DNA from 3 places in the Streptomyces sp. NPDC005302 genome. Region 2 is predicted to be linked to each of the others. Evidence: riboswitches for the same ligand, from Rfam matches in the RefSeq annotation. Region 2 holds a riboswitch; each other region holds the start of a gene.

Region 1 (3,339 bases), on a different contig from region 2:
GTGCCGCGTTCCCAGGAGCGCGGGATCTCTCCGGAACGCGACGCGAGCGCAGCCGAAACGGCTCCCGGCCGCCCGACAGGGCCCTTTGGCTCTCGGCATCGGCCCCCTTCCCGAGCGACGTACGGCCTGTACATTTTTTACAGACGTCGTCGATCCATCGACCGCGAGGAGGGGTGCCCATGCACCGCCCGTCCGCCCGCCCCGTCCTGCCCGATCTCACGGAAGGCGCCGGCGCGGGACCCCGGAGGCCGGACCCCCGCTCGAAACCGCTCGACGAGCGGGTCGCGTCCCTCGGGGCACCCATCGACGGCACGTCGCCGAACGACGTGACGGCACGGCTCAGGCACCGCGAACACCGCGACCCCGACCGGAACGTCCCGCCGTACACCGACTCGCCCGGCGCACCCGGCGCACCCGGCGCGAGGTGAGCGGCCGATGATCCCCGACCTTCCTCCGCTGCCCGCGCTCACCCGCGCGGAGGCCGAACTGATCGACCGCTATCTGGACGTGGTCGACCTGGTCGGCCGGATCAACCCGGCCCGCCCCGGCGACACCTACCGGGGGCTGCGCGCCGCCCAGGCGCTGGTCTCCGAGGCGACGGCCCTGCGGGACGCGCTCGCGCTCATGCACCAGCGGGGCGAGAGCGAGGTGCACGCGCCGACCCTGGCCCAGGCGCTGCGCGTACTGGACGGTGAGCGGCGGGCCGCCCGGGTCACGATCCCGCCCGCGACCGGCAGTTGAGGCACTCGCACCCGGGTCCGGCGCGCGCCGCGTCGCCGGACCGTCCGTGCCGCGACTCAAACGCACCAGATGGTGTACCCCCTGATGGCGTAGGAATCGGTCCTTTCTCGGACCCCTCCGACTTGCGCAACACGGAGGACAGAAAGGCGGAATGAGGGGTTCCGATGCAGGTGCGGGGGTCGCCCGCGTCCCCAACACCCCCTCGAACAGAGGGGTGTCCACCCGAACGGGTGAGTGGTGAGTAAGCCCACAAAACACCGGTTCCGCTCGGATTTTCCGTCGTTCATGGGTGAAGATCCCTTCCGACGACAAGCCCCCGCCGCAGCGGCGGGGCGGTCCGGGCGGACGCCGAGTCCTGCCGCCGCCCGGATGCCCGGTCGACAGAAGTGCATCGGCAGGAGTGGAGGACCCAGCACGACGGTCCGCCGGAGCAGCATTCCGGGCGGTCCTTGGGGTGAAGCCGCAGCAGCGGCCGGGCAACTTCGCCAGCCCGAATCCGACAGGTCATCCTTCACAGGCGGCTGACGAAGGGTTGCGCATGACTGCGCTCAATCGTGTCCCGTCGCTGTGGACCAGGGCCGGTACGGCCTCGGCCCTCACCATCGCCGCCGTCGGCGGCAGCCTCGTGGTCCCTGGCCTCGCACCTGACGCCCAGGCGGCCACGACCGCGACGAAGGCACTCCAGGTCGCGGCCTCGAAGCACGGCGCCCCGTACAAGTACGGCGCCACGGGACCGCACCGCTTCGACTGCTCCGGGCTCACGCTCTACTCGTTCAAGAAGGCGGGCAAGAAGCTGCCTCGAACGGCCGCGGCGCAGTACAACAAGACGCACCACGTCTCCGCCTCGCATCGCAAGGCCGGGGACCTCGTGTTCTTCCACTCGGGCCGGAGCGTGTACCACGTCGGCATCTACGCCGGGAAGGGAAAGATCTGGCACTCCCCGAAGACCGGGGAAGTGGTGAAGCTCCAGAAGATCTGGACACGGAGCGTCTGGTACGGGCGGGTCAGCTGACCTGACCTCGGGCGGCGGCGGGGGCCGCCGCCCGGGGAACACACCGGTCCGAACGCCTCTTCGGCGCGCCGCCCCTGGACGGCCGTGCGCCGGAGGGCCGTCGGCCGTCCCCTCCGCTCGCCGGCAGCGCCCGCTCAGCCCCTCAGCGGCTCCAGGAGCAGCACGAGGCCGAGCACGGTGAGCGCACCGCCGGTGACGGCCTCCACGGCACGTGCGGCACGCGGCCGGCGCAGCCACCGTCCCAGCCGGTCCACGAGCAGCGCGACCGCCGGGAACCACACCAGGGCCAGCACGACCACGATCAGCGCCAGGAGCAGCGTCCGCGGCATCGCGGGGCTGCCCGCCGGCACGAACTGCGGCAGCAGGCTGAGAAAGGTGATCGGCGCCTTCGGATTGAGGGCGTTGGTGACGAAGCCCTGCCGCAGCGGCCGAGCGGCCGGTCCCGGCCCGGCCGGCGCCGCCCCACTCGTCTCTGCTCCCGGCCCCTCCCCCCGGTCCGTCGAGGGCGTACCCGTCCCGTCGGCCCCGCACGGCCGCCCCAGCACGTGCAGGGTACGCAGGCCCAGATACAGCACGTAGGCGCCGCCGAGCAGCTGGAGCGTCCGGAACAGCGCCGGTACGGCGGTCAGGACCGCGGCGACCCCGGCGACGGCCAGTGCCGTGTGCAGGAGCAGCCCGCCCGCGATGCCGAGGGCGCACGCGACTCCGGCCCGGCGCGAGACGAGGGCGTTGCGTACGACGACGGTGAAGTCGGCTCCGGGCATGGCGACCATGCCGGCGGCGACCCCGGTGAAGGCGAAGAGCTGTGCGTCCATGCCTCCAGGTTCACCCGCACGGGCCTTCAGCAGGTATGTCGAATATCCTGGGTTCCTCTTAAGCATTCGTTCATACCTCGGGGAGAGGTCGTACCGAGCCCCCTCCCCTTCGGTCCGGCGGAGGCCCTGGGTCAGGGAGTGGCACATGTACGACCCGACGCGACTGGCCGCGCTGGTGGCGGTCGCCGAGGCGGGCTCCATCACCCGCGCCGCCGAACGGCTCGGATACACACCGCCCGCGCTCTCCCAGCAGGTGGCGAAGCTGGAACGGGAGGCGGGGGCCACACTGCTGGTGCGCTCGCACCGCGGGACCCGGCTCACCGGTGCCGGCGAGCTGCTGGTGGCGCGGGCGCGGCGGGTGCTCGACGAGATGGAGCTGGCCCGGCACGAACTCGCCCGGCTGGCGGGCCTGTCGGGCGGCACACTGCGGCTCGGCACGTTCCAGACGGCGGGCATCCATCTGCTGCCGCCCGTGCTCAGCGCGTTCCGCCGGGCCCATCCGGACGTGGAGCTGGCGGTCGCCGACTACGAACCTCCGCACGGGATCGCGGCGGTCGCGGCCGGCGAGGTGGACCTGGCACTCACGCACACCTACGAACCCGCACCGCCCGTCCCGCTTCCCGCGTCCGTCGCCGTCGAGCCGGTCCTGGTCGAGGAGTTGGTGCTGGTGACCGCTCCCGGACACGTGCTCGCGGCCGGTTCGGGACGGCTGGCCCTCGCGGACCTCGCGGGCCAGCCGCTGATCAGCATGGCACCGGACCACCCGCCGCG
Region 2 (3,339 bases):
CTGCGTGGCCACGCAGACGAGGAAGACCCCGCCCGTCGCGCGCCTGCGCCAGTGCCGTACGACGGCCACGAGCAGTACGGGCCAGAGCACGGCCGCGAGCGCGAGGAGGGCCTGGGCGAGGGTCTGCCACCCCAGCGCCGAGAACCGGATGCCGAGCACGGTGGTCGCCGCGACGGCGGTCAGCCCGGCCGGTGTACCGGCCTCCCGGACCCACCGGGCCCGGTCCCGTACCAGCCGGGCGGTGAAGTCGGCGGCGAGTGCCAGCCAGCCGACGGAGGCGAGGGCCAGCGCGATCCGGGAGAGGGTCTCGTGGCCGGTCAGGTCCAGGCCGACCGAGAGGATGCCGGTGGCCATGACGGCGGCCCCGGCGGCGGGTGCCCGCCGCGCCCACCAGGCGGGGATCTGAGGACGGTCGGGCGCATCCGGCATTTCGGGCATGCGTCCGATGCTAGGGACCGCGGGACCGGTTGCCGGTGGGGCACGCGTGCGTGGCGCCGATTTGGCCTCCACGCCCGCGTGCCGCACGCATGCCCGGAACGACAGGCCCCTAGGCGGGGCGCACCACGCTGTGGATCGCCGAGGTGCCGTCGTAGTAGATCGACTCCTCGCGGACGTACGCTCCCGGCTTCGGCGCGTGGATCATCATGCCGTTGCCTATGTAGAGCCCGACGTGGCTGATGTCGTCGTAGAAGAAGACCAGGTCGCCGGGCTTGGCGTCGGCGAGGGAGACCGTCGTGCCGGCGTTCACCTGGTCGTAGGTGACACGCGGCAGCGAGACACCCGCGGCCTTCCAGGCGGCCTGGGTCAGGCCCGAGCAGTCGTAGGAGTCCGGGCCGGTCGCGCCCCACACGTACGGCTTGCCGATCTGTGTGCGGGCGAAGGCGAGCGCCTTGCCGGCCTTCGTCGCGTACGAGGGGTCCGTGGCCGTGGAGCCGGACGAGCCGGTCGTGCCGCCCGACGACGACCCCTGCTCGGTGGCCTTGTCCTTGGCCGCCTTGTCCGCCGCGGCCTGCTGCCGTGCCAGCTCCGCCGCCTTGGCTGCCGCCTGTTCCCGCTTCTTCTTCTCGATCGCCGCCAGCCGCGCCTTCTCCTCGGCGGTCAGCTTCGAGAGCAGGTCGCGGGCCGCGGAGAGCTTGCGCTGCACCGTCGCCTTGGACGTCTTGAGCGCGCTCTGCGTGGTGGTCAGCGACTGGAGGCTCTCACTGGCCTCCGTGCGCTTCTTGGTGGTCGCGGCCTGTTCGGTGACGTAGTCGTCGACGGCCGCCTTCTGGCGGGTCGTCAGACGGCTCATCAGCTGCGTCTGGTCGAAGTAGTCCTGCGGGTCGTCCGCGAGCAGCAGCGTCGCGGTGCCGGGCGTGGAGGCTCCCGTGCGGTACTGCGCGGCGGCGAACGAACCCAGCTCCTCGCGCGCGGAGTTGAGCTTCTCGGTGCGCTCGGCGACGTCGTCGAGGAGGGCGTCGACCTGCTTGCGCTGCTTGGTGGTCTTCTCCCGGGTGGCGTTGTACTTGTCCGTGGCCGTCTCGGCCTGGTGATAGAGGTCGTTGACCTTCTTCTCGACCTCTTCGAGGCTGGGCCTCGGCGCGGCCGGGGGCGCGGCGTTCGCCGTCTGGGAGAGCAGGGCCACGGAGGTGAGGGCCGCCGTCGCGAGGACGGGGGTCCGTATGCCTGCCACGCGCGAACCCGAAGGACGCGACTTGCGGTGCGACGCCAAGAGAGGCGACTCCTTCCGTCATCCGCCTACCGAGTTAGCTGTCGGGTTCGGGCGGGTGGTTCCGGAAGGTTGCCCTACGGTCCTGGCCCCTTCGGGGCGGTCGGACCGATTCACCCCAGGTCGGTGGGTCCCCGGCTCCGGCCGCTTTGTGGGCGGGCCGAACTCGGCGGAGGCCGCGCGGCCCGGCGACGTTCGCCGGTTGCGGTCGGGCGGCCTTCCGGCACGCTAGCCAACTCGTGTGGTCCGTGTGAAGGTTGGAGTGCGATATGCCCGATACATTTTCGTGACCTTGGCCATGTGTGCCGTCTCGGTCGCCGGATATGAGTGGTGTGCACCACTTTGCGCGGGTGTCTCGGGTGCGGCTCCTCCTGGCGTCACGACCCTGGCGCAGACCCGCCGCACCCGCTCCGACGTGCACCGACCGTCACCGGCCGGTCACGCGCACGCGTCACGAGTTCCCGTCGAGTTCCCGGGGTGGCCGCGGTGTGTCAGTGGGGCCGCCTAGACTCGGAGAGCGATGAGCAGCCTCTTTGACGACAGCTTCCTGGCGGACCTCAAGCCCTCCGCGGCCCACGAGGACGAGCACCCGCCGCCGCCCGAGGACGAGCACGCGCCGGAGCCGGTCGCGGACGACCTGTTCGGCGGCCGGTTCGACGTGCCGCCGAGCCGGGACGCGTACTACCGCGACGGCGCCCACCGGCCCGCCGTGGACCCCGCGGCCCTGCTCGACGGGCTGAACGAGAACCAGCGCGCGGCCGTGGTCCACGCCGGTTCCCCGCTGCTCATCGTGGCCGGCGCGGGCTCCGGCAAGACCCGCGTGCTCACCCACCGCATCGCCCACCTCCTCGGCGAGCGCCAGGTGCACCCCGGCCAGATCCTCGCGATCACCTTCACGAACAAGGCCGCGGGCGAGATGAAGGAGCGCGTCGAGCAGCTCGTCGGCCCGCGGGCCAACGCGATGTGGGTGATGACCTTCCACAGTGCCTGCGTCCGCATCCTGCGCCGCGAGAGCAAGCAGCTCGGCTTCACCTCGTCGTTCTCGATCTACGACGCGGCCGACTCGAAGCGTCTGATGGCGCTCGTCTGCCGTGATCTCGATCTCGACCCCAAGCGCTTCCCGCCGAAGTCGTTCAGCGCCAAGATCTCGAACCTGAAGAACGAGCTGATCGACGAGGAGGACTTCGCCGCCCAGGCCACCGACGGCTTCGAGAAGACCCTCGCCCAGGCCTACGCGATGTACCAGTCGCGCCTCCGCGAGGCCAACGCGCTCGACTTCGACGACCTGATCATGACCACGGTCAACCTGCTGCGCGCCTTCCCGGACGTCGCCGAGCACTACCGCCGCCGCTTCCGGCACGTCCTGGTCGACGAGTACCAGGACACCAACCACGCGCAGTACGCCCTCGTACGGGAGCTCGTCGGCACCTCCGAGCACCCCGTGGACGTACCGCCGAGCGACGCCGACCTGCCGCCCGCCGAGCTGTGCGTCGTGGGCGACGCCGACCAGTCGATCTACGCCTTCCGCGGCGCGACCATCCGCAACATCCTCCAGTTCGAGGAGAACTACCCGAACGCGACGACGATCCTCCTGGAGCAGAACTACCGCTCCACGCAGACGATCCTCACCG
Region 3 (3,339 bases), on a different contig from region 2:
CGAGGTGATGTGGCGCGACATGTGGACCGAGCGGCTGGAGGCCGTCGACCCGTTCGTCCACACCTGGCTGGCGCACCAGACCCGGGACGCCTACTGGCGGCACGGCAGCGCCTGCGAGGACTACGGCGCCATCCGCGCGGCGGTCCTCGCGGTCGGCGGCTGGCACGACCCGTACCGCGACACCGTGCTGCGCCTGGTCGAGAACCTGCCGCCGGAGCGCGTACGCGGTCTCATCGGCCCCTGGTCCCACCAGTACCCCGACCGGGGCCTGCCGCCGGGTCCGGCGATCGGCTTCCTCCAGGAGACGCTCCGCTGGTGGGACCACTGGCTCAAGGACGAGGACTCGGGCGCGCTCGCCGTCCCCCTGCTGCGCTCCTACGTGATGGACGCGCATCCCCCGGCGACCGTGTACGAGGAGCTGCCCGGCCGCTGGGTCGGCGACCCCGCGTGGCCCTCGCCGTCGGTGACCCCCGTCCCGTACGCGCTCCAGGGCGCCCCGCTCCTGGTGCGCTCCCCGCAGCACACCGGCGTCGACGCCGGCCGCTTCTTCCCGTTCGGGAACGACGCGGACCTGCCGCCCGACCAGCGCGAGGAGGACGCCCGGTCGGTCTGCTTCGAGTTCGAAGTACCGGAGGAGACGTGGGTGTTGGGCCGGCCCCGGGTCCGCCTGCGGCTGACGTCGACGTCCGCCCGGGGCCAGGTGATCGCCCGGCTGTGCGACGTGACCCCGGACGGCGCCTCCACGCTCGTCACCCGGGGCGTCCTGAACCTGTCGGCGCGCCGTGGCCGCGACCAGGCCGTTCCCTGGGAGCCGGGCACCACGGAGGACGTGGAGTTCGAGCTGAACGGCATCGGCTACGCGTTCCCTCCGGGCCACCGCATCCGCCTGAGCGTCTCCTCGGCGTACTGGCCCTGGGTCTGGCCGCAGCCCGGCTCCGAGGCCGGATTCACGCTGGACCCCGAGGGCAGCACCCTGGAACTGCCGGTACGGACGCGGGAGTCGGACCCCTCCATCACCTTCGAGGAGGCGGAGGAGGCCGAGCCCCTCGGCGTGGTGGTCCCGGTGACGCTCGACGAGCCGCGCCCGGAGCGCCTGGTCCTGCGTGATGTGGCCGCGGGCACCTGGCGTCTGGACGTGGATCCCCGTTACGGCGGCACCCGCGTGTATCCCGACGGCCTGGAGTGCACGGAGGACGCGCGGGAGACGTACACGATCGACGAGTCGGACCCGCTGTCCGCCCGCGCCCGGTCCACCTGGACGGTCCGGCTGCACCGCCCCGACCTGCCCTGGGACACCCGCGTCGAGACGACGTCGGTCATCAGCTGCGACGCGCGGGACTTCATCACCTCGAACGAGGTCGTCTGCCGGGACGGCGACGAGGTCGTCTTCCACCGGACCTGGGAGAAGCGCATCCCGCGCACCGCGGGCTGAAGGAAGCGGGCGGGAACGGCAGTTCACCGGCCGCCCCCGCCCGGCATCCTTCCTGGAGCCGCCCGGCATCTGGCCTGAGGCCGCCCGGCCACTCGGCCGTGAGCCGCCCGGGAGTCGTCAACTCCGCCTCCACGCGGCGCAGTTCACCCGCGCCGGCACCGGCACCGCCTCGGTCCCGCACGCCGTGCGGCCCGCCCGTCCCCCACACCGTGCGGCCCGCCCGGCGGGCGTCCCGGAACTCTCCGCGCCCCGGACAGTGGTGGCGTAATGCCCGACTTGCCCGGCATGCCGCCTTGATGACCCCCGGGCGCGTGAGTTGAGTCACGCGAGAACCAATGGATCACCCGCTGCCCACTCCTTGCCACCCCCTTCGCCAAAGGCAAGTTGAGGATTCAATTCCGGCGCAATCGGACGTTTCACCCTCGCCCTAAACAGGCAAAAGCGATCTTCACCGCCACATCAGGCCTTGTTCCCGACATGTGCAGTCGCATACGTTCTCGTCGCACCGAGCGGATCGCCTAATCCTGCCGCCGCCCGGTAACCCACCCACCCACGCACGGCAGGAGCGGGGGAACCACAGGTAAGCCGCCGATCCGGGAGACCGGACCGGCTAGGGGTGAAGCCGCGCCCAACAGCGCGGCCGGGCATCTCCCGCCCGAACCCGACAGCTCACCTCGTAGGCGTCGGAGAGGACATTTCGTCATGCCCGCAGGCACGCACCGTCACGGCCGGACCACCTTCATCACCCGCGGAATGATCGCCGCCGGAACGGGCGCACTCGCCCTCGCCCTCCCGCTCATGAGCGCGACCGGCGCCCACGCCGCGACCCCCCAGGTCGCGAAGACCGCCAAGACCGCGGTCGTCCCGAACGTCCAGCTCGTCACCTACAAGGTGGTGGCCGGGGACACCCTGACCAAGATCGCGAAGAAGTACCCGTCGAGCGGCGGCTGGCAGAAGCTGTACGCGGCGAACCGCGCGGTCATCGGCGACAACCCCGCCCACCTCCGCACGGGCCTCACGCTGACCGTCGGCACCAAGACCCTGAAGGCTCCGGCCAAGGCGACCACGGCCGCCAAGACCACCGCCACCCAGGCGTCCGCCACCACGTACGCCAACAACCTGGACGGCTGGATCAAGCAGTCCCTGGACATCATGGGCAAGGCAGGCATTCCGGGCAGCTACGACGGCATCCACCGCAACGTGATGCGTGAGTCGTCCGGCAACCCCCAGGCCATCAACAACTGGGACTCCAACGCGGTCGCGGGCACCCCCTCGAAGGGCCTGCTGCAGGTCATCGACCCCACGTTCCAGGCCTACCACGTGGCCGGCACGTCGATGGACCCCTACGACCCGGTCGCCAACATCACGGCCGCCTGCAACTACGCCGCCGACAAGTACGGCTCGATCGACAACGTCAACGGCGCCTACTGATCGCACCGGCGCACCCCGCGCCCCCGCACGACACCGGCCGGCGGCACCTTCGGGTCCGCCGGCGGTGGCGTACCGGCCCGCGGGCGGGAACGACCGGTGCCGTGGGACGGTGGCGGACCGGGTGCGCGGAGCGGTCGCCTTCCTGAGGGTGACGCGCCCGGCGTCCGGCGCCCCGACGCCTCACCCGCCCGGGACCGGGAGTGCTGACGGCACGGCCTGGGACGACGGCGGAAGTCCCGGGCCGGCTCCCTCCTAGAACCCGAAGATCCGTTCCAGGACCACCGCGATCCCGTCCTCCTCGTTCGAGAGGGTGACCTCGTCCGCCACGGCCTTCAGTTCCGGATGGGCGTTGGCCATCGCGACCCCGTGCGCCGCCCAGTCGAACATCGGGATGTCGTTGGGCATGTCCCCGAAGGCCAGCGTCGCCGACCGGGTGAGGCCGAGGTGGGTCGCGGCGAGCGCGAGGCCGGTGGCCT

Evidence for each region. Region 2 has a riboswitch for cyclic di-AMP ahead of ABZT74_RS18830 (NlpC/P60 family protein). Riboswitches for the same ligand answer to the same signal wherever they lie in the genome.
Region 1: another riboswitch for cyclic di-AMP. It lies ahead of ABZT74_RS27500 (C40 family peptidase); the one in region 2 lies ahead of ABZT74_RS18830 (NlpC/P60 family protein).
Region 3: another riboswitch for cyclic di-AMP. It lies ahead of ABZT74_RS26895 (LysM peptidoglycan-binding domain-containing protein); the one in region 2 lies ahead of ABZT74_RS18830 (NlpC/P60 family protein).

What each region holds. Positions count from the first base shown of each region.
Region 1 is NZ_JBEXGN010000022.1:17,736-21,074, forward strand. It holds gene ABZT74_RS27490 (hypothetical protein) at 180-428, shown strand; gene ABZT74_RS27495 (hypothetical protein) at 436-741, shown strand; cyclic di-AMP (ydaO/yuaA leader) riboswitch at 1,094-1,276, shown strand; gene ABZT74_RS27500 (C40 family peptidase) at 1,280-1,753, shown strand; gene ABZT74_RS27505 (LysE family translocator) at 1,888-2,568, opposite strand; gene ABZT74_RS27510 (LysR family transcriptional regulator) at 2,714-3,339, shown strand, end outside.
Region 2 is NZ_JBEXGN010000011.1:126,182-129,520, reverse strand. It holds gene ABZT74_RS18835 (tellurite resistance/C4-dicarboxylate transporter family protein) at 1-438, opposite strand, end outside; gene ABZT74_RS18830 (NlpC/P60 family protein) at 548-1,711, opposite strand; cyclic di-AMP (ydaO/yuaA leader) riboswitch at 1,719-1,890, opposite strand; gene pcrA (DNA helicase PcrA) at 2,229-3,339, shown strand, end outside.
Region 3 is NZ_JBEXGN010000021.1:35,932-39,270, forward strand. It holds gene ABZT74_RS26890 (CocE/NonD family hydrolase) at 1-1,432, shown strand, start outside; cyclic di-AMP (ydaO/yuaA leader) riboswitch at 1,970-2,130, shown strand; gene ABZT74_RS26895 (LysM peptidoglycan-binding domain-containing protein) at 2,135-2,863, shown strand; gene ABZT74_RS26900 (HAD family hydrolase) at 3,116-3,339, opposite strand, start outside.